Regions from separate parts of the Rossellomorea sp. NRS-1567 genome, predicted to be linked through region 1. Evidence: riboswitches for the same ligand, from Rfam matches in the RefSeq annotation. Region 1 holds a riboswitch; each other region holds the start of a gene.
The links. Region 1 has a riboswitch for cobalamin ahead of ACIFOD_RS15450 (acyl-CoA thioesterase). Riboswitches for the same ligand answer to the same signal wherever they lie in the genome.
Positions count from the first base shown of each region.

Region 2: linked by a shared signal. The riboswitch ahead of ACIFOD_RS21395 (ABC transporter substrate-binding protein) and the one ahead of ACIFOD_RS15450 (acyl-CoA thioesterase) in region 1 are both predicted to bind cobalamin.
Region 3: linked by a shared signal. The riboswitch ahead of ACIFOD_RS07165 (hypothetical protein) and the one ahead of ACIFOD_RS15450 (acyl-CoA thioesterase) in region 1 are both predicted to bind cobalamin.

Region 1 is NZ_JBITPL010000019.1:70,707-76,943, forward strand. Features, by position in the region: gene ACIFOD_RS15435 (flotillin family protein) at 1-738, opposite strand, end outside; gene ACIFOD_RS15440 (DUF1761 domain-containing protein) at 918-1,286, opposite strand; gene ACIFOD_RS15445 (AraC family transcriptional regulator) at 1,300-2,238, opposite strand; cobalamin riboswitch at 2,342-2,532, shown strand; gene ACIFOD_RS15450 (acyl-CoA thioesterase) at 2,680-3,153, shown strand; gene ACIFOD_RS15455 (VC0807 family protein) at 3,354-4,016, shown strand; gene ACIFOD_RS15460 (helix-turn-helix domain-containing protein) at 4,138-5,388, shown strand; gene ACIFOD_RS15465 (S8 family serine peptidase) at 5,692-6,237, shown strand, end outside.
Region 2 is NZ_JBITPL010000030.1:187,814-194,050, reverse strand. Features, by position in the region: gene ACIFOD_RS21410 (phytoene desaturase family protein) at 1-52, shown strand, start outside; gene ACIFOD_RS21405 (hypothetical protein) at 101-259, opposite strand; gene msrA (peptide-methionine (S)-S-oxide reductase MsrA) at 316-846, opposite strand; cobalamin riboswitch at 1,070-1,268, shown strand; gene ACIFOD_RS21395 (ABC transporter substrate-binding protein) at 1,403-2,368, shown strand; gene ACIFOD_RS21390 (FecCD family ABC transporter permease) at 2,331-3,389, shown strand; gene ACIFOD_RS21385 (adenosylcobinamide amidohydrolase) at 3,386-4,846, shown strand; gene ACIFOD_RS21380 (bifunctional adenosylcobinamide kinase/adenosylcobinamide-phosphate guanylyltransferase) at 4,889-5,470, shown strand; gene ACIFOD_RS21375 (adenosylcobinamide-GDP ribazoletransferase) at 5,457-6,237, shown strand, end outside; gene ACIFOD_RS21370 (histidine phosphatase family protein) at 6,206-6,237, shown strand, end outside.
Region 3 is NZ_JBITPL010000011.1:30,703-36,939, forward strand. Features, by position in the region: gene ACIFOD_RS07135 (ABC transporter permease) at 1-17, opposite strand, end outside; gene ACIFOD_RS07140 (ABC transporter ATP-binding protein) at 1-774, opposite strand, end outside; gene ACIFOD_RS07145 (ABC transporter substrate-binding protein) at 846-1,847, opposite strand; gene ACIFOD_RS07150 (alpha/beta hydrolase family protein) at 2,066-2,848, shown strand; gene ACIFOD_RS07155 (DUF2584 domain-containing protein) at 2,893-3,135, shown strand; gene ACIFOD_RS07160 (hypothetical protein) at 3,175-3,507, opposite strand; cobalamin riboswitch at 3,638-3,824, shown strand; gene ACIFOD_RS07165 (hypothetical protein) at 3,990-4,511, shown strand; gene ACIFOD_RS07170 (ABC transporter substrate-binding protein) at 4,532-5,470, shown strand; gene ACIFOD_RS07175 (copper homeostasis protein CutC) at 5,598-6,237, shown strand, end outside.

The DNA of each region.
Region 1 (6,237 bases):
CTGATCGGTTTGGGCCCGGTGAATACGGGTTTCACGCTCGGTGTTTGCTTCTGCAATTTCAGCTTGCTTGCGAACCTCGGCGATACGTGGACGACCAAGATTTTTTAAGTATCCATTTTCTTCGTCTGCATCCCTTATGTCAGTTAACCCGAGTGACGTAATTTTGAAGCCCATGAGATCCAGCTGTTTCTGGGCGATTTCTGATACGTCAGCGTTAAATTTTTCACGGTTGCTGTTAATGTCTTCAACAGTCATTTTGGAAAGAATCGCACGAAGATTACTTCCCAGTACCTCGATGATTTCATCTTCAATTTCTTTTTGATCCTTACCAAGGAACTGCTCGGCATAGTTCGCAATCCCGTTTAATGTGTCGGCCACCTTCACCATCGCCACTGCATCTGCAACGATTGGTACTCCGCCATTTGTGTACACTCTAGGTGTCGATAGTTTTAATTGGAAGGATGTAAGATTAACAGGTGTGGATGTTTGGAAACGTCTTAATCTGTACCCCCCACCCCTGATGATTTTCATGGAACGTCCTTCCTGGTCGGTGAAAATATTCGTTTCCTTTTCAGGATCCCCCAGTTTCGGTCCGGTAATGATCAGTGCCTGGTTGGATCTCGCTGTACGATAACGGAACCTCATCCAGAAATAATAGGCAATTCCTGCAATAGCTGCAATAACCAGAACAGGAATCAGGAACATAAAAAATCCGATGATACTTAATGATTCTAGCATTCTGACAACCCCTCTCAACATTTTCTATAAATCAGTCGAGCAACTGACTTATTATTTAATAAAATGGCTAGCTACAATACTATCTACGGAAGAGTGTTAGAAAAGTTTCAATAATTTAGGTGAATCTCCTAATTTTATATAAAAAAAGCTCGAACCTTTAAATAGTTCGAGCTTACAATCTATAACAACCAGCCGTGTACAGCCCCTAGCAGGGTAAATATGATGAGATGATCTCCAATCGCGATAAGAAACATCCGTTTTGTCATAAGACCAAATAGAGCATTTTTCAAGTAGACAATGGAAATAAGAATTCCAATGAATACACCTGTCAAAGCTCCTTCGACTAGTCCATTGGAACCGGTGGCTTGAACGAAAATCCCAACAAGAAGTGAGCTGATAAATGCAACAATAACAGCCACTGCATATTTAATCGGTCCAGTACTATCCTGTTCCTTCTTCCCTAGTAAAATAGAATAATAAATTCCGCCGTATACCATATACACCAGAGCCCCCGCTAAAACCGCGAGCAAATTCACATTTAATTCCATCCCTATTCCTCCATTAATTCGGCTCAATGGCTAAAGCGATCGCTTTAATGTTACATCCAATATCGAGTGTTCCTTGTAGATTGATCATTTCCACAAGTTCAATCGGATTCCCAAGGTATCTGTATCCGCTTTTCGGCAGCCAATAGCTGTAAAGTTCAGAATAGCATTCGATTAACTTCCCTCTTTCCCGGTAGTCGACAGGTTCATCGAATTCATAAACCACATGCTTACTGCCTCGAAATGGATAGAGTTCCTCATCCTCCGCGTCATTTTGATTTTCGATTGCCATGCGACACTCATACCTGCTTTTTTCAGGTGGGGTAATATAAGGGTTGCTCTTTGGAACTCCAAATATCAAAGGACTCTTCTCTATGAGGTTTCTGGCATTTCCCCATCTGTATAGATCTTGCCAGGCTTCTGGAATGCCTTCGATATATGACCCGATATGAAATCTATTGACGGTTGAACACTCTGGAAAATGAGCGATCTTCACTTTCGATAAATCCAGCCATTTAAACTCATTATAGGATTCTTCATCCTGGAATGCTTTCGCTTTTGTGCTGAAAAGTTTAGATTTCTTGCTATTAAGATATTCCCGCGGAAAACGCTCTAAATAGGCACCTTCCCGCCAGCTTTTGGGGCTGGTTTTAAAGTAAACATTAAAAGAATAGGTGAAATAGGATAATGATGAAAAACCACATATGAACGCAATTTGTGTGATAGGAAGCTGTGGTTCGTAAATGAGCATATGCGCTGCATTTTCCAGGCGCATTCTTTTCACATAACCTGCCGGTGTTTCACCGATCAGCCCTTTAAACAACCTCTGAAAGTGATAAGGGGAATAGGTTGATACTTTGGCCAACTGTTCTAAAGATAAATCTTCGCTTAGATGTTGATCGATATACTCTACTACTTTATCGATTTGGTTTCTTTGTATTTTGTCTTGGGGCATTTTTCAGACCTCACTACCTTTTTGAAAACCACTTGTTTATAAATTTTACCATAATCCTTCTCCTCACTCACTAAGGGTTATGATAAAATAAAAGCGTTCACAATTTAATCATTGCTCATTGGTGAAGATGATCTTTAGCTCATTTTCTTAAAAGGGAAGTTGGTGAAAGTCCAACGCGGTCCCGCCACTGTAAGGCTGAGAATTCGTATGGATCCACTGTTTCGAATCGAAATGGGAAGGAATGCGAAATCGCTGACGCTGAGCCAGGAGACCTGCCAAATGAGAAGAACACAGAAGTTCCTACGGGAGATAGGAGGGTGTTGCGCTAAATGAGCCACATGAGGAATCACAGGATTCTGGACGTTCGCTTGAAATAGCTGCATCTTCTTTTTCAAAAGGAGATGCTTTTTTGTTTCTTACTACAAACAGGGAGATGAGAAAATGGAGCAAGCCTATTCAGTGGAACGTTCACGAACCATACAAACAAAATTGGTATTGCCGCCTGACACCAATCATATGCAGACCATCTTTGGAGGGAAGGTCCTTTCCTATATTGATGAGATTGCGGCACTATCCGCCATGAAACATTCAAGTTCAGTCGTCGTTACGGCATCGATTGACTCGGTGGACTTCTTATCGTCTGCCACGGTTGGCGACGCTTTAAGCCTGGAAGCATACGTCACTTCCACAGGCAGGACATCAATGGAAGTGTATGTAAAGGTGTACTCTACGAATCTCGTAACGAGTGTCAAAACACTGACGACGGAATCATTCCTGACAATGGTCGCCGTTGATGAAAATGGTAAGCCTAAGCCGGTACCAAGGGTCATACCACAGACGGAAGAAGAATCGAGGCTATTCAAAACGGCTCATTTGCGAAAAGAGCATAGAAAAAATCGGGCGCTTATTTTGTAAACAGTCCCTGATCGCTGAATATCCGGATAACCAAAACACTCAGGGTTTTCTAAGCTCTGGGTGTTTAAAAAGACCATTATCCTATCACTTTTTCAAAAAGGGAATTGGGACACAATTGGCAAAATCAACTGATATCGTGAAACTTCTTCCATCCTTGTCCGTATGAATAGTATTAGTAAATAAAAGGAAGAGGGATAAAGTTGAAAAGGAATTTTGTCTTACTGGACTTATTGATTTATGTAGCACTACCACTTTTCGTATGGAATATCATGAGGGATTACATTGGAGATTACTATGCCATGCTCCTTTCCTCTGTTCCAGGAATCATTTATACGGTTTATCGTTTTATCGAAATGAAGAAAGTAAATACATTTGGCTTGTTCATTTTAGTCACGCTGATTGTCGGTACTCTGATTGACGTACTGGCTGGTTCCTCCATCCAACTCCTATGGAATAATGTATACTATGCCGCTGCTTTAAGTTTATTTTTCTTCATCACCATATTGTTACGAAAACCGATTTCCCTTTTCTTCGGACTTGACTTCGCAGAGCTTCAAGGATACGACCGTACCTTTAGTAAGCGACTCTACTATAAAAAGCCTCTTTATCGAATCTTTCAATTAATCACGCTATGTTTTGCATTAAGAAGTGGGATTCTGGCAATTGTTAAAGCATGGCTTATCCTGGAGTACGGGGTTGAAGCATTCGATAAAGGGATTATACTCCGCCAAGCCTTTAGCTGGATCATGACCGGGATTACCGTGGCTAGTTTCATTTATATAGGGAAGATCATACAGGATTCCCCCCAATTGGTGAAGGAAGTTCAGATCGAACTGGATGAGGAAGAGAGAAAATCAGTTTAGGGACTCAATTTCTATTGATTTGGATGTTATTGCCTTCAGACCTCCGTCTTGTCCCCCATCTATAGAACAAACAAAGATATTTCCCTATAATGATAAATAAACTGTTCACTCGGGGTGTACTATGATTGAAGGTAAATTAATTAAATTTCATCGAGAAGATTCGGGTTTGACTCAGGAGCAGCTTGCACATGGGATCTGCTCCACCACCCATCTAAGTAAAATCGAAAGAGGCATCACAGAGTATTCCAGTGAAATTACTGATTTACTTGCAAAAAAGCTTGGAATCAATATGGATAGTGAACGTTCCCGCTATCATTCCTTACAGGTAAAATTATCAGAATGGAACGATGCGATCATTATGATTCGTACCAACGAAATCCACCAATTAAAAGGGGAAATTGAAAAGGAACCTTTAAGGTTTCTATCTGACTTCTTTGTCCAATATAACCTTTTCTTAACAAGATATTATCTTTTTTTGAATAAACATGGAAAAGCAAAAGAAATCCTGGACCTGTTCGAACATAAAAACTACTCCCTTTCCCCTTTCGAACATAATTTATTGCTCCATGTCAAAGGGATCTATTATCATTCAACAAGGCAGTTTGATTCTTGCATTAAAGCATTGAAACAGATTGACGAAGAATATCCAAACTCCGAATATTATTTTCATTTGGCATTGGCGTATCATTCCATTCATTCAAACACCTTTGCCTATTATTATGGGCAAAGAGCACTGCACTTTTTCCAGAAAACATTGAATATCCTGAGGGTCATCGATTCGGAAACCTTAATCTTAATCCAATTGAATGCCAAGGAACCCTTTGATATGGAAGAAACCAAACAACAGTATGATAAGCTCCTCAGGGTCTGTGAATCCGTAAATTCCAAGGAAAGGGCGCATAAAATCCATAACAATCTGGGATTCGAATATTTTAGGAGAAAACGATATTCTGAATCAAAAGAATCCTATGAAAAAGCATTAAAACTTATTAATGAGTGTACGCCAGCGTCACATTATTTAGTCACACTTAGCGGATATATACTTGCTTGTATGAAAGGGAATCTGCTTTCTTCCGAAGAACTCAATCATTTAGCGACAAAAGGACTAAAGATGGCAACTCAGCACCAGGACCCCACCTACGTATTCTTTGAAATATACTTACTTACCATAAAAGGAAATGAACAAGAACTATATGAGTATATTGAAAATACAGCTCTCCCCCATTTCAACAAAACGGGGAGCAAGTTGATGTATCAGCATTATGAAAGACAACTATTTTTACATTATGTAAAAACCGGGCAAACAGAGAAAGGATTCCAACTTGCATCCAATAAAATGTCCAATGAAATAAGCTATTACGAATTAGAGTAATTACACTTTTAATGATAAAAGGAGGTTTTCTTTTATCATTTTTTTATTTGGCTGATTTCACGTTGATTGTTAAGTGACTATATTTGTTTGGTTTTATTAACAACCCCAACTCACCGTCATTATTTCGCAACTTTCCTCCTACCCCCTCCTCAAAATCAGAAGATAAATAATCGTTCAATTCCAATAAGCGGGTAAATAGTCCCTAAACAAACCCCCATACAAACATGACAGATTTAAATTTACAATATTAATTGTAATAATATTTAGAATTATCTCACTAACAAATACAGAAAAGAGGTAGAAATGATGAATGGATCTTCCATCGCAAAGAAATCAGCTGTGATTGCATTATCCACTGGATTACTCTTATCCCCCGAATCGAGCTACTCCTCTCCAACAGCTACAGCTGCGGATTGGAAAGCAGAAACGATTTTATCTTCTTTGACAGAAGAGCAAAGACAAGCCTTGCATCAACTGGAATTAAATAACGCAGAGGGCCTCCAAGGATTTCAACCGAATGAATTGGCATCCGGTGAAGAGATTTCCGTTATCGTCCAATTTCAATCCAAACCTGGGCATGTAGCGGTACTAGAAGCTGCAGTAAAAGGAAAAACGGTAAAGAAAGAAGACGCCAAAGCTCAAGTGGAGAAAGAACATAAGATTTTTAAAGAAGATGTTGCGAAACATCTATCTCCTATTCTTGTAAAAGGGAAAAAGATAGAGCCGAAAATCACCCAAACCTATAAAGAAGCATATAACGGTGTGGCGATGACCCTTCCAGCCAACCAAATCGAACTGCTGCTTAACTCAGAAGCGGTCAAAGCTGTATTTAAAAACCAGACCTATACA
Region 2 (6,237 bases), on a different contig from region 1:
AGCGGAATTAATCATTAATGAGCAAGTGAAAGTGAATCGTTTCATTGGTTAATATGAAAAGGTGAAGGTTACATTTAAATAATCTTCACCTTTTATATTCTTACTGTTTTTCTGAAGAATGATTATCTACCGTATCCGAGTTATTTACATTCTCTTCATCTTCATCTGGATAGGGGTCAAAGAAATTGACGACTTTCCCTGGGCCTTCAAACCCGATAACCTGCTCATTGTCTTCTGTATTTTTCTCATTTTTCTTCATACAAAAACTCCTTCCTGCCATTAGTTTGGCGAAAGGAGTTTTTTTCATCCCACTATTTAGTTCTTCCAATGATTATCTATAAATTCATCGCGACCTGACTTTGACCGGTCTTGTTTATATTCATCTGGATTTTTCTTGTAGAATTTTTGATGGTATTCTTCTGCCGGATAGAAAGTGGAAGCAGGAAGGATGTTTGTGACGATAGGCTTCTTGAATCGTCCACTGTCTACTATTTCGTTCTTTGTGTTTTCAGCTAATTGTTTCTGGTGTTCATTATGATAGAAAATAGCTGTCCGGTACTGATTCCCGCGGTCATGGAATTGTCCCCCATCATCCGTTGGATCAATCTGAGGCCAGTATAGCTCTAATAATCTTTCATAAGGGAATAAATCAGGATTAAATGTGATTTGAACAGCTTCGTAATGTCCACTATTTCCTGCTTTTATATCTTGATATATTGGGTTTTCAAGGTGGCCCCCTGAATAACCTGACACGACATCAATTATTCCCGGTAATTCATCAAATGGCTTTACCATGCACCAAAAACAACCACCTGCAAAAGTAGCGATTTCTTTTTTTTTATTCATTGCTGAACCTCCTGTACCATATGTGCTCCTCTAAAGCAGTAAAGCGATTGCTTGAAAAAGATTTTATCACGAAAGAATGGAGGGGACAATCTATTAGCTCGAAAGGTTGCATCGGGAAAAGATTCGAAAAGAAGTATTCCTGCTATTTTCAGCAAAGTTTATCAAATTTCATTCACTATCCATAGAATCTTGTGTATAATTCTGTTGAACGGAATAATTACATACGATATGAGATTAGGTGAAGCGGAAGTTTCGGTAGCAAACTTTTTAGCTTCATAATAGGGAAGTTGGTGTAATTCCAACGCGGTCCCGCCACTGTAAATGGAAGTGAGCTGTATGAATACCACTGTACCAATAGGTATGGGAAGGTGCAGCAAACAATGACCATGAGCCAGGAGACCTGCCTAATGTCTTTCGCACCAAATCTACGCGGATAGAAAGGTGTAATGTGCATGTTTAACGGTTTAAAGCCTTTTATGCATTTTACACAACATCTCTAGTCCCACTGGAGATGTTTTTTTGTCTGGAAATAAGTTCATTCACAGGAGGAAAACGTATGAAACACACATTCAAAATCATTCTTGCTCTAATAGTATCTCTAGGACTCCTTTCAGCTTGCGGTACTGACAATGAAAATGTAGAAAAGAATAAAGATAGCGGGGAAGTCAGCCAGGGACAATCTGCTTTTCCTTTGTCAGTAAACGACGCCCTGAATAATAAAGTCACGCTGGATGAGCAACCTAAGCATATTGTTTCATTGATTCCGAGCAACACAGAAATCTTATTCGAGTTAGGGTTGAATAAGGAAATCGTAGGTGTTTCAGATTTTGATAATTATCCAAAAGAAGCGGCGGAGAAAGAAAAGATAGGTGGAATGGAATTTAACGTTGAGAAGATTATCAGTCTGAATCCGGATTTGGTTCTTGCTCATGAGTCCACTGCTGTGTCGGCAGAAGAAGGGTTAGAACAGCTTCGAGGTGCAGGGGTAAAGGTCTATATCGTACGTGATGCCAATAGCTTTGAGGAAGTGTACACCACGATGGAAAACATCGGCACATTGGTCGGCAAGAAAGATGAAGCTGAGTCTGTCATTTCTGAGATGAAAGCGGATCTTGAATCCATTAAGGGAAAAGTCAGTGGTGTATCTGAAAAGAAAAAAGTGTATGTAGAGGTTTCACCTTCCCCTGACATATATTCGACAGGAAAAAATACTTTTATTGATCAAATGCTTTCACTAGTAAATGCCGAAAATGTGATGAGTGATCAGAAGGGATGGGTCCAAGTAAATCAAGAAGCGGTCATCGCTTCAAATCCTGACGTCATCATTACAACCTATGGTTTTTATAGTGAAAATCCTAAAGAACAAGTGATGGGCCGAGAAGGTTGGAAAGATGTAACTGCTGTAAAAAATGAAGATGTCCATGATGTTCATTCAGATCTGGTCACACGTACTGGTCCGAGATTAGTTGAAGGAGTAGAGGAAATTGCAAAGTCAATCTATCCGGAGTTATTTGCAGAATAAAATATGGATAACATACGGGTTGGCTGTATCGTTTTTACTATTCGCAATTCTCGCCGGTATTTCGATTGGAACCGTCTCTGTCCCGCCAAAGGATATTCTGTTCATCGTTGGAGCTAAATGGTTTGGATACCCTTTACCGGAAGAAATTGATCCAATGTTTGCAAATATAGTGTATGCCATAAGATTGCCCAGAGTATTATTGGCATTATTGGTTGGAAGTTCCTTAGCAATTGCAGGAGCTTCCTTTCAAGGACTATTGCGCAACCCGCTCGCAGATCCATATACATTGGGTGTGTCTTCAGGAGCATCGGTCGGTGCGGTTATTACATTGTTCTTTAATTGGAGCATTCCGTTCATTGGGAAGTTTACGCTTCCCTTTCTCAGTATTCTTTGTTCGATTATAACCGTGTTCCTCGTATTATGGTTTGCACAGAAGGTTGAAAGAACCATGAAGGTAGAAACCATCATATTAACAGGAATCATTTTCAGCTCTTTTTTAGGTTCCCTTATATCCTTAATGATTGCCCTGACGGGAGAGGAATTAAGACAGATCATCGGTTGGCTTCTTGGAAGTGTATCCATGAGAGGGTGGGATTACATTACGATTATATTGCCCTTTTTCTTAATTGGAGTGATCGTTTTGTTTCTCAATGGCAAGGAACTGAATGGCATGAGCTTTGGTGAAGAACAAGCCCATCATATCGGGATATCCGTACAAAAGAGAAAACTCCTCATCTTAATTGCAGGAAGTATACTGACGGGGGCGGCTGTCGCCGTTTCAGGTACAATTGGATTTGTGGGGCTTGTAATCCCTCATTTTCTAAGAAGGATGGTAGGGCATGACCATAGACACTTACTTCCTTTGTCCATCGTTGTAGGAGGAGGCTTTCTCGTGTTGGCCGATCTCATCTCAAGAACCATCATTGCACCAACCGAGCTTCCGATTGGAGTGATAACAGCTCTTATCGGTGCCCCGATGTTTGCTTATATTCTACTGAAGAAAAGAGGGCTTTCATCATGATAGATCTAAAAGGTGTCACAGTAGGATATAACGAGAAAATAATCGTGGAAGATATGAATTTTCATATAGATAAAGGAGAATTCTTTGGGATTCTTGGACCGAACGGAAGTGGAAAGACGACCTTGTTAAAAGCCATGACGGGTCTGCTTACATTAATGGATGGAACCATCACATTAAAAGGAAAAAAACTGCATCATTTTACTTCAAGGGATTTAGCCACACAGATAGCGGTACTTCCTCAGATATCGACGGAATCCTTTTCCTATGAAGTGAGGGAGACGGTTATGCTTGGGAGATATGCTCACCAAAAAGGTTTTTTAAAAGGAACGACTGAACGAGATGTTGATATCGTAGAAAAGGTAATGGATCAAACGGGCATTACGTCCTTTCAGCACCGCTACCTTCATGAGTTGTCCGGGGGAGAACGCCAGAGGGTATTCCTTGCACAGGCTCTCGCTCAGGAACCACAAGTCCTGTTGCTTGATGAACCTACTAATCACCTGGATCTTTCGTATCAGAAATCATTGCTGGATTTAATTAAGAATCAAACGGTACACGAAAAATTAACAGTAATCGCGATCTTTCATGACTTGAATTTAGCAAGTTTATACTGTGATCGCTTACTTCTCTTAGACAAAGGAAAAACCAAACTTCTTCACCACCCGGAAGAGGTTCTGAAAGAGAAGCATATCGAAGAGGTGTATCGTACAAAGGTTCAGAAGCAAGCTCATCCTTTAGTGGCAAAACCTCAAATGGTCATTGTTCCTGAGGAGAGTGCGACCGAGGACTTTGTGTTAGATGAAAGCTTCCTGAACGTGAGGGAAGAATACATACATTTCTCTGCCCCTTACCCATTAAAATGTATGTCCTCAGGGATCATTGGGGCAGGAATCGGGTGGTACAGGCACTTTATCAATCGTAGAGTCCCTGCAGATTATGACTGCTCAGATTATCAAGAGGATATGAAAGAATTTCTTGTTCATAAAGACCTGGATCCCTCATTTTCTGTAGGTATGATGACGGCTCTTCCTTTAAATAATATGGTATGCGATCGCTTCGAAGTTCAGGGGCATTCCGTATTCGTTGTGGTTACAGCCGGTGTCGGAAATGCGATTGATGTCTCAACAAGTTATCAATATGATATTGATTTAAGGCCAGGTACGATTAATACGTGGGTGTTCATAAATGGGAATCTGTCAGATGAAGCATATATAGAAGCCCTTGTAACCTCAACAGAAGCGAAAGTGAGAGCCCTTCACGACATGAATGTGAGGGACAGAAGAACAGGTCAGCTTGCAACCGGGACACCGACGGACAGTATTCTGATCTCCTCGAGTCAACAAGGTGAGCTGGAGCCTTTTGCCGGGCCGATTACACCGATAGGGAAGTTGATTGGGCGTGGAGTGTATGAGGTAACGAAAAAAGCCATTCAACGCTATTTGGATCATACAGAGTAGAACTAATTTAATGAAGGGTGATTGAGGAGAGGGGGAATCGACTTGGGAATCCTATATTTTATAACCGGAGGGGTTAGAAGCGGCAAAAGCTCTTTTGCTGAAAAATGGGCAATAGAGAAGAAAAAGTCAAACGTTCCATTGGTCTATCTTGCTTGTGGAGTGAACACTGACAGAGAGATGGAGGAAAGAATCTCGAAACACCGGCAGGACCGGCAATCGTCTAAGGTGGAATGGACGACGATTGAGTGTCCCAATTCGATTGAAAGGATCATCAACCACATTCCTCAACACTCCGTTGTTCTGTTAGATTGCCTCACGACTCTTTTAACAAATGAGATGTATGGTAATAGAGAGGAGAAAGGTGAGTATATAGAAGAGAAAATCTATCAGTCTATCATACAGTTGCTAAATAAAGTTGATGTACTGCTCCTGGTTAGTAATGAATTGGTTTATGACCTTCCAATTGATTCAACCGATATCCTTACTTTCCAGAAACGGCTTGGTGCATTGCATATTAGAATGGTGAAGAAAGCATATGTGGCGATTGAAATGACGGCGGGAATCCCGGTTGTGAAAAAGAGGGGTCCGAATGAGGAAGGACGGTTTGTTCATGATCCTATTTAAAAGCTTCCTCCTTAATCTGCAGTTTTTTACGATTCTGCCAATCCGTAAAGAATTTTCAATCGGGAAAAGGGAAATGAAGTGGATGGTCCGGACATTTCCAATGCTAGGTTTATTTGTAGGTGTGCTTCTTTTAGGAGGATATGTTTTTCTGAATTCTCTTACCCACATAAGCCCTTTAGGAATAGCATTCTTTATTTGGGTAATGCCAATCGTATTAACGGGTGGTATCCATTTAGATGGCTATATGGATGCAAGTGATGCCTTTTTTTCCTATAGAGATAAGGAGAAGCGATTAGACATCATGAAAGACCCGAGGGTAGGTGCCTTTGGCGTTTTGTCACTGGTGGTATTGCTTTCTTCAAGGTTTTTATTTATTTATGAAACCATCCTGCAAACCCATTCCACTATTTTTATTATTATGATCCTTGTGTCCATTCCCTTTTTAAGTCGAATGATGATGGGAGCGAGTCTAATTCTTATCCCTGCAGCCCAGACGTCTGGCATGGGATATGGTTTAAGTAAGAATATGACGGGTTATGATCTTATATGGATTGTTTCTGGTTTATTGCTGGGTGGAGTCGGCAGCTTCTTTTTAAATTGGTTTTATTTTTATGCTTTATTCACCCTGGTGACGTTAGCTGTTTTCTGGTTTGTTTATTCTAGGTCCATCAAATGGTTTGGCGGTATGTCCGGCGATACAATCGGGGCCAGTGTAGAGGGAGTGGAGTTGTGTTTATGGATGACTATATGGTTATTGCATGTATTCG
Region 3 (6,237 bases), on a different contig from region 1:
ATCGATTCGTGATTCAAGTTTTTCAAGCTCCTTCCATATGGTTTGGAAAAATCCCGGGTATTCCTGGTGATTCCTCACTTCAAAGGGCATTAACTCTTTTAACGGGGGCGGGACCTCGAATATCGTGTGTATATACCCTGGTTTCGACCCGAATAGAATGATGCGGTCACTCATGGAGATGGCTTCGCCAATATCATGGGTCACAAGAATAGCGGTTTTGCCGAAAGACTTTAATGTGGAATACACCAGATCCTCTAGCTTTAATTTGGTTTGATAATCGAGTGCTGAGAATGGTTCATCCAGTAGAAGTAATTGAGGTTCTGTGATGAGAGTTCGAATCAGCGCCACTCTTTGACGCATTCCTCCCGATAGTTCCCTTGGATAAGATGTTTCTACACCTTCTAACCCCATTTCAGCCAACAAAGCACGTGCTTCATTCCTCTTTTCTTCTGTCAGGGTCCCCATAATGGTCAAACCTAGAAAAATATTTTCTTCGATGGTCTTCCACGGAAACAGATAGTCCTGCTGAAGCATGTATCCCAGTTTCTCTTTCATTTTTCGAATGGGTTGTTGGTTTAAAAGAATCGTTCCTTCTGTCGGCCGGATGAGTCCTGCAATAATGGAGAGTAACGTGGTTTTCCCGCATCCACTCGGACCGATAAACGAGACAAACTCCCCTTCTTTTACCGCAAGCGTAATGTCTGAGAGGGCATGGGTGGCCGTTTTGGGTGAAAAGTAGGTGTGGTGGATCGATTCTAAAGATAGAAAGTTCACTGTATTTTAGCCTCCATTTTCGTTTTTTTCTATAAGGGAAGGGCTGACATGTGAAGTCAGCCCCGGATGTTCTACTTTGCTGCTTTTTCAGCGATTGACGTGTTCACTAACGTTTCATGATCAACGGACTGTGGTAGCTCTCCTGCTTCATCCATAATGTTTTGGAGATTGTTCCACTCTTCTTCGTCAAGGATTGGATCTGTGGCGAAGGACCCTTGTGATTTGTAGCGATCAACAACCGTTTCAATTAATGAAAGCTCTGTGTCTTCAAAATAGGGCTCGATCACTTTCGCAATGTCTGCTGCACTGTTTTCCGCCACCCATGCTTGAGCTTTGTACAGAGCTTCCGTAAATTTCTCTACGGTTTCTTTGTTTTCTTTCATGTAGCTGTCTTTGGACATGAACGTTGTATAGGGAACGTGACCGGATTCTGTTCCAAAGGAAGCCACGATATGCCCTTTTCCTTCCTGTTCAAAAATGGATGCCGTTGGTTCGAATAGCTGAACGTAATCTCCTGTACCGGATGCAAAGGCACTCGCGATATTCGCGAAATCAATGTTTTGGATCAGGTTTAAATCGCTTTGCGGGTCGATGCCATTCTGCTTCAGGACAAATTCCCCAACCATTTGCGGCATACCGCCTTTACGCTGACCAAGGAAGGTGGTGCCCTTTAGCTGATCCCATTCAAAGTTCTCTACTTTTTCACGGGAAACAAGAAATGTTCCATCGGTCTGGGTTAATTGAGCAAAGTTAATGACCGGATCATCCGAACCTTGTGCATGGACGTAGATGGAGGTTTCTGAACCGACCAGGGCGATATCTGCGCCGCCCGATAGCAAGGTGGTCATGGTCTTATCTCCACCCCAGGTAGTGGTCAGTTCAATGTCCAGCCCCTCTTCTTTGAAGAATCCTTTTTCGATTGCGACATATTCAGGAGCATAGAAAATCGAGCGGGTCACTTCTGCTACACGAACTTTCTGTACGATTTCTTCTTTTTCTCCACATGCTGTCAATCCGATTGCCAACATACCTATGAGCAACACGGCAAAGCCACTACGAAGCCATTTTTTCATTCAATATTCCTCCTTTAAGCTTTATGAAACTCGTTTAACGATAGAATGGGGATGAGTGCATCTCTCTTTGCCTTGTTTATCTTTCCATATTAAAAGGGTAGGATGGTCATAAAGGCAGGGTCTTGAATCGTCTGCTGATGATGAGATTTGCTAAAATATCCTATGTGAAGTATAAAAAATGTGTGAATACCCAATGCACGTTTTGAAAGGAAGAGAATATGAAAAACGGAACGATTGTGAAGAAAACCTTGTTTCCTTCACCTAATCCTCATGTGGAACTATATGAAATTACCTATCTATCCTCCGGTCTACGGGTAAAGGGCTTATTGGCTGAACCTGCTGGAGGTGGGAAGTATGAGGGTTTTCTCTATTTAAGAGGTGGGATCAAAGGCGTCGGCATGGTCCGCCCGGCGAGAATCGCTCAATTTGCTTCTCACGGATTCATTGTATTTGCTCCTTATTACCGAGGAAACCTTGGTGGAGAGGGAAATGAAGATTTTGCGGGGGATGATCGTGAAGACGCCATTTCGGGTGTTGAATTGCTTAAAGACTATCACAGAGTGGTCCATAACCGGATCCATGTGTTTGGCTTTTCCCGTGGAGGGGTCATGGCACTTCTGACAGGCATAGAGCAGAGGGACGTCACCTCGGTTGTTACATGGGGAGGCGTTTCAGATATGTTTTTAACATATGACGAACGGAAGGATCTCAGGAGAATGATGAAAAGAGTCATAGGGGGAAGTCCCAATAAAGTTCCGGAACGATACGAATGGCGTACCCCACTATACGAATTGGACAACCTTGAAGCTCCCGTATTGATCATTCACGGTGAAAAGGATCAGAACGTTTCCGTGGAGCATGCATATAGATTAGAAAAAAGACTGAAAGAGTTGGAGAAATCTGTGTCGTCCCGATACTTTAAAGAGTTTACGCACTACTTTCCACCACGAAAGAATCAACAAATCGTCTCCATGCTATGCACATGGATGAAAAATCAATAGACAGTGGTGTATGATTAAATAAAAAAGGATTGAGGTCAAGCGAAATGGGCATGGGCTTGGAATTAAACACGATGATCGTGACAAAAGGAAAAGAAGTGCGGAAAGAAGAGAATCTGTTCGAGCTTCAAAAGGATGGATATCGCCTTTATCCTATGCATATTCCGATAGATGTCAGAAAAACGAAACACAGTGATCCCAGTGGTTACGGCAGGATTGAAAAGATGGAGTGGACGGATGAGAAAACGACGATTCTGTATCGATTGATTTCCTTGAATTCTACGAACTAAATAAAGGAGGGCTGTAAACATTCGCTTACAGCCCTCCTTTTATTTTATTTCCTCATATAAAATATAGCGATTATCCTCAGTCTGAGCAATCAGGTAGTTGCTGTGATCCTTCACGCTATAGATGGGTGTTCCTTTTTTAAGTGTATTTGCCGTGAAGTCATTAACAGGGTGATATTCACTATCAATCTTTTCTTTAATAGCCCCGAGCTCTTCATCAAGGACCAGCTTCTTCTCCTCAGAGACTTTCACATATTCCTTCTTGTTCACCACCATCATATCCCCGTATCCACATAATTCATAGGATGCAGGTTCTTTGTCGCCGCATGCACTTAATAAGAATACGCATAATATCAAAACAACGAATTGCTTCATGTTTTTCCTCCTTATCATTTCTTCACATACTCAAAAGATATTCAAGCTTGTACGTCAACATGTTTGTTTTTTATGCAAAACTTCATCAACTTTGAAATGGATAAAGTGGTATAATGTTCCTTAAGTGAATAAACCCACGCAGAAATTAGGTGCTGATCTTTAGCATAAAGGGAATTCGGTGTGAATCCGAAGCTGTTTCCGCAACTGTAAGTGCTGACGAAATAAGAAGAAAACCACTATTTGATCATTCAGATGGGAAGGTTCTTAGAGTAGGCTGACGCACGAGCCAGGATACCTGCCTTTTTTTCATCGTATTATGCTCTTCGGAAGTTAAGGGTATGGTGCGGCTTTTTAGCATCTCTTTTTCATATGGATGACAACTGCCGGCCAATATTCTTGGGTGGTTTTTTTGTGTTTATGTGCCCTCCCGGAAGATACGATAGGTGTTTCACAAACATCATTCAGAAAGGAGGAACTTACATATGGCAAAGGATTTCCGCTACTTATGTTATCCCTATATGCGTGAGTCTGTTTCAACCGTAGATTTTGAGATCCGGACCGATTCACTGTCGACTAAAATCGGACTCGCGTCATCATTGACGGAACACTTACCGAAAGTGCACGACGATTTACTATATTTAGCTGAGATGGCGTACCATCTCAATGGCTCGGTGCGGGGAATGACGGCCATCATGGAAGAGGACTTGAATAAATTGAGCCAAATGTACGATCGTTATGTGTTGGAAGTCGAGGACCTTATCCAAACCTTTGTCCTTCCTCAAGGCTGTACAGCCGCATGTACGCTTCATACCTGTCGCAGTGAAGCAAAAAAGTCCGTCCGTGCCTTACATAAAGTCAGTACTGAGATGAAAGTGGAGAACATTTTATTTAAGTACGCTCATTTACTGGCAAATGTCCTGTTTGTGATGGCTGTGTATGTGAATAAATGTGAAGGGATTGAAGAAATTCCTTTTGTGAGTAAATCGTATAGCGAAAAAAAATAGAGAAGCGGGGAAGATGAAATATGAAAAAGTCATGGTTAAATAGTTTACTATTATCAATCATCCTGGTTGTTTTCGCAGGGTGCAGCAATGGGGAAGAAGTAACATCCACAAAGGAAGTCAAGCCTGAAAATGAGTCTTATTCTGTGACAGATGACAGGGGAGAAGAGATTAGCTTTGAGAAAGTGCCGGAAACCGTTATTTCCTTACAGCCGAGTAACACAGAGATTCTCTTTGCCATAGGAGCAGGAGATAAGGTAGTCGGGGCAACTGAATTCGACAACTATCCTGAAGAAGCGAAGGAGATTAAAAGAGTGTCGGATTCCATGACGGTCAATGCTGAAGAGGTCATTGCACTAAAGCCCGAAGTTGTCATTGCATATACCACTGGAGATGATGCCGGAGTGAAGCAACTTGAAGAGGCAGGATTAAACGTATTCGTCATTCAATCTGCCCAAACCTTTGAAGATGTTTATGGGGATATTGAACAAATTGCAACGGTAATGGGAGTAGAGAAGAAGGGGAACGAATTGGTAGACGGCATCAAGCAACAGATTTCAGATGTGAAAGAAAAAGTAAGTACACTAAAGGAAAAAGAACAAGTATATTTTGAAATCAGTCCCTCCCCGGATATTTATACAGCAGGAGCAGAAACGTTTCAGCAGGAAATACTGGAAACGGCCGGGGTAGATAATATTTTCGTAGACCAAAAAGGCTGGGTGAAAGTAGGCGAAGAAGAAATCATTAAACGGAATCCTAATATGATTTTAACGACAGTGGGGTATGTCGACGAGCCGACAGCCGAAATCAAGTCCCGGGAAAGCTGGAAAGATGTACATGCAGTGAAAAATGACCAGATCCATTTCTTGGACTCAGATATTATGTCAAGACCGGGACCGCGTATTGGCGAAGCCGTTGAGCTAACAGCAAAAACGGTGTATCCGGATTTATTGTCTGAATAAAGTAAGATATTAGATTGGAGAAGACAGTGATTTGTATGTGGAATCATTGTCTTTTTTATCTCAAGTTCTACAATCTTCAACATTGTGATAAAGTTAACGTAACATCATCACGTTAGGAGAATTCAACATGAGCAAACTGGAAGTCATAGTCTTGAATGAGGAGGATGCCAAAGTTGCAGAAGCATCCGGAGCAGATCGACTTGAATTGGTGTCTGCCATACATGAGGGAGGATTAACTCCTGATTTTCATGTGATAGAAAAAGTATTAAGGACTGTTTCGATTCCTGTTCAGATTATGATCCGATTACATAGTAAATCTTTCTCGTATCAGTCTGATGAATTGCATACCATGGCCGAACAAGTTAGAACCATAGTTGAAATGGGGGGCCGGGGCATCGTTTTTGGCGCATTATCACATGAAGGTAAGCTTGATTCCCACGCTTTAAAGGAGATCGTACAAAATGCGAAGGGTCAATCGATTACTTTTCACCGCGCTATCGACCTCTCCGATGATCCAGTAGCCTTATGTAAAGGAATATTCCATTCAGGCTTAAACGTTGATCGAATTCTCACATCAGGGGGAAGATCTGAAGTGAGTAAGGGATTGGATACGATTGGTGAAATGAGGGAAATTGAGAAAATGGGTGGTCCCATTATCATGCCGGGTTCTGGTTTAACTGTGGAAAATATAGGAAAAATACACAGCAAGCTAAAAGCAAGAGAATATCATGTAGGTTCAGGTGTCCGTCATAATGGGAGCTATGAAT